4 regions of the Rossellomorea sp. y25 genome follow, and region 1 is predicted to be linked to each of the others. Evidence: riboswitches for the same ligand, from Rfam matches in the RefSeq annotation. Region 1 holds a riboswitch; each other region holds the start of a gene.
The links. A riboswitch is a leader RNA that binds a small molecule or an ion and turns the genes downstream of it on or off. The one in region 1 is predicted to bind thiamine pyrophosphate.
Positions count from the first base shown of each region.

Region 1 (3,156 bases):
CGTCATTCTGTTACCGTTTAATATTTATAATCGAAATAAACAGGTGCAGCTCGAAGATCAGTTGGAAGATGCTAATAAACGTATTTCAGACTTGGTCAAGCAGGAAGAACGCCAGAGGATTGCCCGTGATCTACACGATACTTTGGGTCAAAAGCTTTCTCTCATCGGTTTGAAAAGCGATCTGGCCAGAAAATTGGTGTACAAGGATCCAGAGCAGGCCCGGAGTGAATTAAAGGATGTTCAGCAGACGGCACGAACCGCTTTGAGTGAAGTAAGGACAATGGTTTCACAAATGAGGGGTATTCGATTAAAGGACGAAATCGTCCGGATCAAACAGCTATTAAAGGCAGCGGAAATTGATTTCGTGATGGATGATGAAGTCATGCTGCCCCAAGCATCACTCTTTCTGGAAAATATCTTGAGCATGTGCCTAAAAGAAGCCGTGACGAATGTTGTCAAACATAGTAAGGCTTCATACTGTGAGCTCATCATTGAAGAGTCGGATAAAGAGATGACCATTGTGGTGAAGGATGATGGTGTAGGAATCGGAGGAGATTACACACAGTCTAAAGGCAGCGGTTTAATCGGGATGAGAGAACGCTTGGAATTTGTAAATGGAAGTTTAGACATCCTTACAGAGAATGGGACCATCTTGATTATGAGAGTGCCGAAAGTGATTAAGCAGACAGACAGGGAGGGAATGGAATGATTCGAATTGTTATCGCGGAAGATCAGCGAATGTTATTAGGTGCCTTAGGCTCGTTACTTAGCTTAGAGGATGATATGGAAGTGGTGGGAAAGGCGGGCAATGGAGAAGAAGCCATTGCCCTCGTCCACGAGCTGCAGCCGGATATTTGTATCATGGATATTGAAATGCCTAAAAAGACCGGTCTTGAAGCAGCAGAGGAGTTAAAAGGCGAAAATTGCAAAGTGATTATCCTGACAACCTTTGCCAGGTCCGGTTATTTCCAGCGTGCATTAAAAGGGGGAGTGAAGGGTTATTTGTTAAAGGACAGCCCAAGTGAAGAACTGGCGAACTCGATTCGCCTTGTGATGGAGGGTAAACGTATTTATGCACCAGAGCTCATGGACGATGTGTATAGTGAAGAGAATCCTTTGACAGACCGTGAAAAGGAAGTGTTGGAGCTGGTTGCTGACGGGAAAAACACGAAAGAGATAGCCGATGAGCTTAGCCTGAAAACGGGTACCGTCCGAAACTATATCTCTACCATACTCGACAAGCTTGAAGTTAAAAATCGAATCGAAGCCATCACTCAATCAAAAGAAAAAGGATGGTTTAAATGATGGGCAGGGAGGGACTTCCAACATGGAAGCCCCTCCCTACTTTAATTGTAATGATTGTCATCCCATAATCCATTTTTGTATATTTATACATTTGTAGTATGCAGTTAATATTGCTGTAAAGAGCTTTATTCTTAAAGGAATTTCATTAAAATTTTTAAAGTGGGTATCCTTTGCTGTGATTGGTTTTGTAGGGGAAGGGCGAATGGGAAATTGATGAAAGGTTTTCTTTTTGGTGTTGACAAGCAAAAGAATCATGGTACGATAGCATCGAATACAAAATTTCATAGGACGATCCACTAGGGGTGCCTTATTAAAGGCTGAGATTAAAGTATGACTTTAAGACCCTTTGAACCTGATCTGGTTGAGACCAGCGTAGGGAAGTGGTGTTTGACGGTCGCGTAGAATCGTAATCTTACATTCTGATCTCAAGCCACTTTCTGTATGCTGCATGCATAATGGGAAGTGGCTTTTTTGTTGCCCAGTTCGGGTCGTCTGGAAAAGGAGAAAGATATTATGTCATTTTCAACGTACTTAAGAAACGAAGTAAACGAAATTTGGGAAGCGAGCTTTCAACATCCTTTCGTTAAAGGGATTGGTGAGGGAACCCTCCCCCTTGAAAACTTCAGGTATTACATCCTGCAAGATGCCTATTACCTATCCCACTTTTCAAAGGTGCAGGCACTTGGGGCAGCCAAAGCAACAGACTTACATACTACCTCTAGAATGGCAACACACGCTGTTGGGACAAATGAAGCAGAGCTTTCACTTCATGAAAATTTCTCAAATCGATTAGGGATCACGGAAGAAGAAAAACAGCAGTTTGAACCTGCTCCTACGGCTTATGCGTACACGTCACATATGTATCGGTCCGCTCAGTATGGGGGGCTCGCAGATATTCTGGCGGCAATACTCCCCTGCTACTGGTTGTATTATGAGATCGGTGAACGCTTGAAATCATGTACACCTGAGGAGGCCATTTATCAGGAGTGGATCGCAGCTTATGGGGGAGAATGGTTTCGGGAGTTAGTGGAAGAACAGATTCAGCGACTGGATGGATTGGCAGCAACGATGACAGAAACAGACAAGGAAAGAATGAAAGAGAATTTCATTTTGAGCAGCATTTATGAATTCCAATTTTGGGAAATGGCATACACACTCGAGAAATGGCCGTTTCAGTCTTCTTTAGTCAAAGAAGGTAAAGTACATGTCTAAATTAAAGCTGACGGACATTTTAGTAACGGTCGTGATCTCCATAGGTTTTGGAATTATATATAAGCTTTGGGGACCGGTTTATAACCTGTTAAAGCCATTTGGATTGCATGCGGATCAACTGATCTATGGCATGTGGTTCATGGCGGCAACCGTGGCTTTTTTAATCATTAGGAAACCTGGTGTCGCACTTCTGGCAGAAATTGCAGCATCTTCAGGGGAATTTCTCATGGGAAGTGAATGGGGCCTCGAGGTACTCCTATTCGGTCTTATTCAAGGATTGTTTGCAGAGTTGATTTTCCTTATCACCCGCTATAAGCGTTATGATGTCATCATCATTTGTGCAGCAGCTGTGGGCTCAGCAATTGGCTCAATCCTGATGGACTACTTTAAGGGATACATGGGAGACCTGGTTCTGTGGAATTTATCACTTTTTATTGGTGCCAGATTAATAGGATCCATCGTGATAGCAGGCATAGGAGCCTTTTATCTCGTTAAGGCTCTGGAGAAAACGGGGGTAACCAGTTTAGTCAGAAATGCAGAGCAAAAAGATTATGACGCGTTGAATCAGTAAAGGAGGGAAGGACGATGCATGTTGAAAATCTGCGCCTTACATTCTCCGGTTCAGAGGAACTGATGTTT
Region 1 covers NZ_CP145886.1:2,477,078-2,480,233, reverse strand. The annotation lists gene AAEM60_RS12385 (sensor histidine kinase) at 1-709, shown strand, start outside; gene AAEM60_RS12380 (response regulator transcription factor) at 706-1,305, shown strand; TPP riboswitch at 1,594-1,701, shown strand; gene tenA (thiaminase II) at 1,819-2,517, shown strand; gene AAEM60_RS12370 (ECF transporter S component) at 2,510-3,088, shown strand; gene AAEM60_RS12365 (ATP-binding cassette domain-containing protein) at 3,103-3,156, shown strand, end outside.

Region 2 (3,156 bases), 1.2 Mb from region 1:
TTTAAATAACAACATATTTCATATTTTTGCGGGGAAATCCTTTTCATCACAAGTTCAACAATCTTCAACATTGTGATAAAGTTAACGTAACATCATCACGTTAGGAGAATTCAACATGAGCAAACTGGAAGTCATAGTCTTGAATGAGGAAGATGCCAAAGTTGCAGAAGCATCCGGAGCAGATCGACTTGAATTGGTGTCTGCCATACATGAGGGAGGATTAACTCCTGATTTTCATGTGATAGAAAAAGTATTAAGGACCGTTTCAATTCCTGTTCAGATTATGATCCGATTACATAGTAAATCTTTCTCGTATCAGTCTGATGAATTGCATACCATGGTGGAACAAGTTAGAACAATGGTTGAAATGGGAAGCCGTGGCATCGTCTTTGGCGCATTATCACATGAAGGTAAGCTTGATTCCCACGCTTTAATGGAGATCGTACAAAGTGCGAAGGGTCAATCGATTACTTTTCACCGCGCTATCGACCTGTCTGATGATCCAGTAGCCTTATGCAAAGGAATATTCCATTCAGGATTGAACGTTGATCGAATTCTCACATCAGGCGGAAAATCTGAAGTGAGTAAGGGACTGGAGGCGATTGGTAAAATGAGGGAAATAGAGCAAATGGGTGGTCCCACTATCATGCCGGGTTCGGGTTTAACTGTGGAAAATATAGGCGAAATACACAGCAAGCTAAAAGCAAGAGAATATCATGTAGGATCAGGTGTCCGTCATAATGGGAGCTATGACTTCGGGATAGACCCTGAAAAGGTAATGGAAATCAAACGTGTGATTATGTCCTAATTTGATTTTGTTACTATACTACTATTGGAAAAAAGAATGAATCATGGTAAAAATAGTATGTAATACAATAGAATACTATCAATATTTCTACTAGGGGAGTCCGATAAATTGCTTGGACTGAGAGGAGAACGCATAAGTTCTTTGACCCTTTGAACCTGATCTGGATGATACCAGCGTAGGGAAGTAGTGCGGAAGCGTTTATTTGTGTTTTGAGGCGCTTACTACTTTTTGACATTTCGGGTTCTGATTATTCAGGACCCTTTTTTGTGTCTTCATGTCCTTTTGTTGAACAATGGGATGCCTGACGCAGTAACTTCTAAGATCCAATCAAAAGGAGGAGAAGTTAAGTGGCGATCGAGTTAAAAACGCAATTTAAAAACAGTAAAAAAGTATATGTCGGAGGATCAAGACCAGACATAAATGTACCGATGAGAGAAATAGAACTGAGTAGGACGAATGTTTCCTTGGGCGTTGAAGAGAATGAACCGGTTCGTGTATACGATACAAGCGGACCTTATACAGATGAGCGTTACCAAGTCGATATTCATAAAGGGTTACCTTCCGTTCGCACAGAGTGGATCCTGGAACGTCAGGATGTCGCCGCTTACCCGGGACGTGAAATCGAACCGGAAGATAACGGCTATAAAGGAGACGATCCTTATGCACACGTAGAGGCGTTCACTACTATCAAACGTACCCCAATACGGGCAAAAATGGGTCGTAATGTGACTCAAATGCACTATGCAAAAAAAGGAATCATTACACCGGAAATGGAGTTCATCGCTATCCGGGAAAATGTTGATCCTTCATTTGTAAGAGAAGAAGTAGCAAAGGGCAGGGCCATCATTCCTGCCAATATCAATCATCCTGAATGTGAACCGATGATCATCGGTCGTCACTTTCATGTGAAAATAAACGCGAATATCGGAAACTCTTCTGTATCATCTTCCGTTGAAGAAGAAGTGGAGAAAATGACGTGGGCAACTCGTTGGGGTGCCGATACCATAATGGACTTATCAACAGGTAAAAACATTCATACAACAAGGGAGTGGATCATTCGAAACTCCCCTGTCCCTGTTGGTACGGTACCGATCTATCAAGCACTAGAAAAAGTAAACGGAATTGCTGAGAATCTTACATGGGGTGTGTACAGGGATACATTGATCGAACAGGCGGAGCAGGGTGTTGACTATTTCACCATTCATGCAGGTGTTTTATTGAGGTATATTCATCTGACGGCTGATCGTACAACAGGCATTGTTTCCCGTGGAGGTTCAATCATGGCACAATGGTGTCTTGCCCATCATAAAGAGAACTTTCTTTATTCCCATTTTGAAGATATATGTAAGATTTTAAAAGCCTATGATATCTCCGTTTCCTTAGGAGATGGTTTAAGACCCGGATCAATTGCTGATGCGAATGATGAAGCACAGTTTGCCGAGCTTGAAACATTAGGCGAGCTAACCAAAATTGCTTGGAAGCATGATGTACAAGTCATGATTGAAGGCCCTGGTCATGTACCGATGCATATGATTAAAGAGAATGTGGATAAGCAAATGGAAATCTGTCATGAAGCTCCTTTTTATACCTTGGGGCCATTAACGACAGATATTGCACCGGGGTATGATCACATTACTTCCGCCATAGGGGCTGCCATGATCGGTTGGTTTGGGACAGCCATGCTGTGCTATGTAACACCGAAAGAGCATCTGGGATTACCGAATAAAGATGATGTGAGAGAAGGTGTCATTGCTTATAAAATCGCAGCACATGCAGCGGATTTGGCGAAAGGCCATCCAGGGGCACAAGTCAGAGATAATGCCGTTTCTAAGGCTCGATTTGAATTTAGATGGAATGACCAATTTAATTTATCCCTGGACCCGGAGCGTGCAAGGGAGTATCATGATGAAACACTTCCTGCAGAAGGGGCAAAAACGGCCCATTTTTGTTCAATGTGTGGCCCGAAATTTTGTTCAATGAGAATATCACATGACATAAGGGGAATGAAGGAGACTAGCATGAATGATGCTCATAAGGAAATAGAAAAAGGATTGAAAGAAAAATCGAAGGAGTTTGTGGAAAATGGATCAAACATCTATCGATAAACCTTCTTGTCATGTACTGAAATTGAAGAATGAGATCGTAAAGCTCAATCAGAGAGTCATCCAACTCGAAAAAGAAGTGAAGAGCATTCAGGAAAACTGCAGACATGTCTTTTATGAAACGGATGTAACAAGATCTTGTATCAAATGTCATTATGTAGAAAGTACCTATTATTAGAAACGTGTAAGGTATTAATTAAATTTCTTTTGACAGCTTATATGTACCGTGCTACGATTATTACAAAT
Region 2 covers NZ_CP145886.1:3,661,219-3,664,374, reverse strand. The annotation lists gene AAEM60_RS18425 (copper homeostasis protein CutC) at 116-808, shown strand; TPP riboswitch at 891-1,007, shown strand; gene thiC (phosphomethylpyrimidine synthase ThiC) at 1,156-2,913, shown strand; gene AAEM60_RS18415 (hypothetical protein) at 2,891-3,088, shown strand.
Region 2: another riboswitch for thiamine pyrophosphate. It lies ahead of thiC (phosphomethylpyrimidine synthase ThiC); the one in region 1 lies ahead of tenA (thiaminase II).

Region 3 (3,156 bases), 1.0 Mb from region 1:
CATATTCCATTGATGATCTTTAAAGTTTGATACTCCAAAGTGACGTACCTTTCCTTCTTCCTTCAATTGAGTGAAGGATTCAGCCACTTCTTCTCCATTCATAAATGGATCTGGCCTGTGAATCAATAATAAATCGATGTAGTCCGTTTTTAGATTCTGCAGTGAGTTTTCAACAGATGTCAAAATATGCTTTTTACTCGTGTTGTAATGATGTGTTTTATGTTCCGGACGATTTTCAGAAGGGAGGACAATACCGCATTTCGTCACAATCTCCATTTTCTCACGTAAGGAAGGCTGAAGGGCAAGGGCTTCACCAAATAAGGCTTCACACATGTACGAGCCATAAATATCTGCGTGATCAAAAGTTGTGATTCCATTTTCAATATTTTCCTGGATCAAAGCAAGGGTTTCTTCCTTTGATTGATTCCAGTCTGCAAGTCTCCACAACCCATGAATGATTCTTGAGAATGATAAGTCTTCCGTCATTTGTATTCTTTGCATGGATGCAACCTCTTTTCATATGGTATGTAGACATTCTTTCATAGTCATACTAAACGTATATTACTATGTTTGGAAGGGAATTAAAAATGATTGAACCTCTTCATGATCTATTATTGAACTGGAAGGTTCATCCTTCCTGCATAGAGACTGTGGACAGTCATCCGAATGTTTATAAGGTAAAGAATCTGGGGAAGACATATTATTTGAAAAAAAGATTCAATTCTTCTGTGAAGATGCTAGAAGAAGAGTATCTCTTAACGACCTATTTACAGGAAAGCGGACTTACCGTTGAAAGGCCATTGCTAACGGTCTCACACCAGTCTTATGTACAACAGCATCAAGATTTCTACTCCCTGTATCCAGCCCTCGAAGGAAAGCCAGTACAAGTCTATTCCTTAGCTTCTCTTAAAAAGGCGGGAACGTATCTCTTTCAACTCCATGGCAGACTAAAACAATATGTCTGTAAATACGAGGTAGAAGAATGGAAAGTTGACACACATTTGAGAGAGTGGATAGCCGTGCAAGATCCGACATCGATTGAAATATGGGGGAAAGGGTTTATAGGCAGGCTAAATGAGTGGTCTTTCTCCTATAGCAAATTGCCTCATCAACTCGTACATAGTGACTGCCACCCGCGTAATATCCTCATAAATGAGGAAAGGGTGACCGGGGTCATCGATTTTGAAAGGATACGAAAAGCCCCCCGTATAGCAGATATCGGTTACTTTATCGCAGGGATCCTCAAAGACCTGGTACAGCAAGATAAGAAAGAGCATTTCGAATGTATCCATACCTTTTTGGCGGGGTATCACTTCGATGCTGCCTTAACGCAAGATGAGAAGAGACTGCTGCCATTCTTAGTCATTATCTTCCTTGTCCAATATACGTTTTTTTACAATCAAAAAGGGTATTCACATCTTGTATCTACCTATATACCGTTTATTAACGGACTTGTAGATAACGGTGATTACGAACGAGCCTTTCAAATTTAATTAACTTTAATAGGAAATGCTTGAATATCCATCTACTCTGTGGCAAAGTAGGGTAGAAGATAACGTTTAATTTCATAGTAAAAGTGTAGGGGAACCGGTATGGCCGGTTGAGATTGTATCCTGTAGATACTGACCCTTTGAACCTGAACTGGCTGATACCAGCGTAGGAAACATTCTCTTAAACAATACATGATCATGTTTAACGATGCGTCCCGGGCTGAAGGCTTGGGGCGCTTTTTGTTATAGTGTCCCAAAGCTTTTTAGGTTCCATCTGCCTTTTGTTTTACATTCATTCACCTTATTAAGTGAAGAATAACGAATAAACGTTACAACTACATATGAGGATTTGAGGAGGAATCAAGATGAAAAAATGGATGGTCATCATCTGTGCTGTCTTTCTTTTAACTGCCTGCAGCGGTGGAGGAAATACGGCAGATGAACAAAAGGATGATCTTAAAAAGGTATCGGTCGTACTGGACTGGACACCGAATACCAATCACACTGGATTATACGTTGCGAAAGAAAAAGGATACTTCGAAGAGAAGGGGCTGGATGTGGATATCATCTTACCAGGTGAGGCTGGGGCAGATCAACTCGTTGCCTCGGGTAAAACTGAGTTCGGGGTTGGATACCAGGAAAGTGTCACACAAGCCAGGGTACAGGATGTTCCCCTCGTATCAATCGCTGCGGTTATACAGCATAATACCTCGGGGTTTGCATCACCTAAGAGCAAGGATATTACGACACCAAAGGATTTTGAAGGTAAAAGTTATGGCGGTTGGGGTTCCCCTGTTGAAAAAGCTGTCATGACATCGATTATGAAACAAGAAAACGCAGATGTAGAGAAAGTGGATTTTGTAAACATGGGAGATACAGATTTCTTTACTGCCGTGAAACGGGATGTTGACTTTGCATGGATCTACTATGGATGGACAGGTATTGAAGCAGAGCTTCGCGGTGAGGAATTGAACATGATGTACGTAAAGGACTACTCTGAAAAACTGGATTATTACACTCCTGTCCTGACAACAAATGAAAAAATGATTGAATCAGATCCCGATACGGTTAAAGCCTTCTTGGCAGCTGCTTCAAAAGGGTATCAGTTTGCAATCGACAAACCGAAGGATGCAGGTGAAATTCTTTTAGAGGCAGCTCCGGATCTTGATGAAGAATTAGTCATGAAGAGCCAGGAATGGCTGGCTCCTAAATACAAGGATGATGCTGACAGATGGGGAGAGCAGAAGCTTGAGGTATGGGAAAACTATGCTTCATGGATGTATGAGAACAATTTATTAGATAAGGAACTGGACAGTAAAAAAGCTTTTACAAACGAATTTTTACCAAATTAAGAGGTGAACAAAATGGGGAACGCACTCGTAAGCATACAAATTATTCCGAAGACGAAAAATGGTGAAGACGTTATACCATACGTGGATGAAGCCATCGCGATCATTGATAAATCTGGTGTCCGTTATGAAGTCCATCCATTAGAAACGACAATGGAAGGAAATCTATCTGACTTATTTAAGGTGATTGAACAAATGAATGAACGAATGATTGAAATGGGCAGCTCAAACGTCATTTCTCAAATCAAGGTATTATATCAGCCGGCCGGGATTGAAATGGATCAATTAACGGAGAAGTATAAAGGATGAAAGCATGG
Region 3 covers NZ_CP145886.1:1,453,014-1,456,169, forward strand. The annotation lists gene AAEM60_RS07225 (aldo/keto reductase family oxidoreductase) at 1-501, opposite strand, end outside; gene AAEM60_RS07230 (phosphotransferase) at 588-1,493, shown strand; TPP riboswitch at 1,571-1,680, shown strand; gene AAEM60_RS07235 (ABC transporter substrate-binding protein) at 1,856-2,842, shown strand; gene AAEM60_RS07240 (thiamine-binding protein) at 2,855-3,148, shown strand; gene AAEM60_RS07245 (ABC transporter permease) at 3,145-3,156, shown strand, end outside.
Region 3: another riboswitch for thiamine pyrophosphate. It lies ahead of AAEM60_RS07235 (ABC transporter substrate-binding protein); the one in region 1 lies ahead of tenA (thiaminase II).

Region 4 (3,156 bases), 2.1 Mb from region 1:
GGGATTATGATGTTTATGAGAAAAGAGCTGATTAAACGAGGGTTTAATGGCCCTAAGTTTAGAAGACCAGCAAACGGGAAGCTATATGTTTTTCAAGACAAAAAAGGATGATTCCGGGGAATCATCCTAAGTCATTGTTCTATAAGGTCAGTTCTTAACAATCAATAATATCTTTCCTTCATCGAGCTTTCCTTCGTACTGATCCGCTTCTGCGTGGGAAAATCCAACTTCCATCAGCTTGTTTCGGAGTTCGTCGCCTTTATTCAGAATCATGTTCCCTACTGCAGTCCCGATGCCTGTTTCCTTAACACCGATCTCATTGGCGTCAGCCCGATCAGCGACTCTGTCCGTCCGGTCATCATCATGGGATAATACATAAAGATTGTGTTTGTCGATACCTTGAGAAGAAAGCTTTTCAACTTCTGTAATTAATTCCTTATCGTCATAAAATTCCTTAACAGTCGGTTTCAATTCAATCTCCTCCATTTTTCAAATTATTTTGTCTTCGTTTATCTTTTCCCGCGGGTTCCTATTAGTAAACCTTTGAATAGGTGGGTATACATATTACTAGTGTGTGTAATGAAAGAAGGGAGACGGTTAGATATGGAAGAAGTTCATTCTTTAGAAACTATCAATGCTACTCTGGCAGGAGAAAAGATGGTGTTACTATACATATCCAGACCCAATTGCTCTGTTTGTCACGCTCTACTGCCCCAAGTGAAAGGGGTGCTGGAAGAGTTTCAAGATGTAAAGTCCATTCATGCCGATGCAGGGGAAATACCGGAAATAGCTGGTGGGTTCTCTATCTTTACTGTGCCGGTGGTCATCGTATTTGTAGATGGAAAAGAAATGTTCAGGAAGGCCCGATTCGTTCCAATCGATGAGTTACATACCCAAATGTCCCGTCTGGTGAAGATGTTAGACAACTAAACAAACGTTTGATTAAGCGTGAAAGTTGTTGGTTTGTCAAAGTTTACAGTATTAAACGGTTGTTTAATACTGTGAAAATTAAAAATCGAGAGCTGTTTTAAGTTGGGGATTATAGACAATGAAAAAGAGCTGCTAAAAAAGTAGCTCTTTTGTCATGGTTCGGTGAATAGGTATATAATAGAGAGTATACGAGTATAGTAGTCATGAAGAAATAAAAGGGGGCTTGATGAATGATCAGATTGTCCAGGACAAAGAAAGTCATGTTACTTGGTTTAGCAATCATCCTCATAATAGTAGCCAACCGGATTTCCAGTGTACAACACTTGACAGCAAGAATTGCCACTAACCTGTATATCAGCCTGAAGTATCAAGATCTGGACCTCGAATACCAGAACGTCGAATTCTCACCCCAGTTTGGAGATTATTCTGTAGCGTATAAGGACAAGGACGGAAAAGTCTATGGATTCATGGTTACCCCTAAGTCAATGCCCGTCATCATACTTCACGATCCTCTTAATGAGTCACCTTAATCAATAGCGAAGTTAAAGAGTGAACCTCTCTATCTTTTATCATTTCATTCTTCATGTATAATAAAACCAAACAACTTTATAAACGTTACCACAAGGGGAGCGAAAGCTGAGAGTGAACAATCTGTTCTGACCCTCTGAACCTGTTAGTTAGTACTAGCGTAGGGATGTGGATAGTAAGCAGCATGGCTTATTTTTCCTTTTACATTCAGCCCCCTTATGGTTTCGTTTCATCTTACAAGGGGGATTCTTTTATGAAAAACATGCGTCTTGTCGTTTTACTTGAAGCCTCATTGATGGCGGCATTCGCCGTTATCCTTGATATGCTTCCTTCTATTAAGCTATCACCCAGTATCTCCATTTCGATAGCAATGGTTCCTATTTTTCTATTGTCATATCGAAGAGGATGGAAGGCTGGTATACTGGCTGGATTTGTATGGGGCCTATTGCAGATTGCCTTGGGTGACGCTTGGATTGCGACTCCAGTGCAAATGGTAATTGAATATTTCATCGCCTTTGCCTTTATCGGTCTTGCCGGATTCTTTTCCGGTAAGATCCAATCCTCAGTAAGAAGTAACCGTCGAACTAGAGCGGTCATGTGGGTAGTGGCTGCTACGTTTTTAGGTAGTCTGGGTCGATATTTTTGGCACTTCATCGCAGGATATGTCTTCTTTGCAGAATATGCGCCAAAAGGCATGTCGCCGCTACTTTTTTCATTAGCAGCAAACGGAATCACCATGTTGGGCTCAGCTCTTCTTTGTTCAATCGCTCTGCTGATCGTACTCAACACAGTGCCAAGATTGATCAAAGTAAGGGTATCTCCTCAAGAAAGCAACCGAAAGGCATCCTAAGTTATTTGGACCGGTCACTATAAAGAGGCTGGTCTTTTTTCTATGAAAATACATCCCAGGTCTTAGAAGTATTTACTTCTACGGCTTCTGTTTGCATGTTGGTGATTTTTTTATACTTAAGTTATTCGTTCATATAGGAGTGACCTCGATGGAAGAAATCATGGCAAATTATTCGGCAGAGTGGGGGATATGGGGTGTATTGCTTTCTCTATTTATTGAAGGAAGTGCTTTCCCTTTTGTGGGCACTTTTTTCATCGTAACAATGGGATTTATTTTAGAATTAACGTGGATGGAGATAGGAGTGCTTTCTCTAATAGGAAGCTTTCTTTATACAGCGGGTAGCTATATTCCTTATTTTATCAGTTCAAAATTAGGTGCGAAGCTTGAGGCAAGGTTGAAACCTGAAAAACGGAAGAAGCTCAAAGAAGCTCAGGAAAAGTTCAACCGTTACGGAATCTGGAGCGTAGCAATTGCAAGTCCCCTTCATTTAGGAAATATCATCCCCTTCATGGCAGGCATGGCAAAAATGGATTTGAAAGTGTATTCTCTCCTTACTATGCTTGGGATAGCTCCGTCTACCTTTTTTTTCTTAAGTATAGGCAAGTTCTATGATGGTGATAGAGAAGTGATCTTGGGGTTGGTAGAAGAATATCAACTGTTGGTTCTAACAGGATTTGTGCTGGTAACTGTTTTGTACATTCTCTTTAAAAGGAAGAGAAAAGGGAATAGAAGGATGATTAGTAAAGATTCGGAGACTGAAAAATTTTCGTCAAGTTACAAAAAAACTCAATCCTAAAACCCTCTACGCAGATTAAATCTTCGTAAAATCATCCCCTTCCTCATTGCTT
Region 4 covers NZ_CP145886.1:397,156-400,311, forward strand. The annotation lists gene AAEM60_RS02090 (histidine phosphatase family protein) at 1-111, shown strand, start outside; gene AAEM60_RS02095 (general stress protein) at 148-471, opposite strand; gene AAEM60_RS02100 (thioredoxin family protein) at 604-930, shown strand; gene AAEM60_RS02105 (hypothetical protein) at 1,161-1,460, shown strand; TPP riboswitch at 1,544-1,642, shown strand; gene thiT (energy-coupled thiamine transporter ThiT) at 1,712-2,308, shown strand; gene AAEM60_RS02115 (VTT domain-containing protein) at 2,457-3,104, shown strand.
Region 4: another riboswitch for thiamine pyrophosphate. It lies ahead of thiT (energy-coupled thiamine transporter ThiT); the one in region 1 lies ahead of tenA (thiaminase II).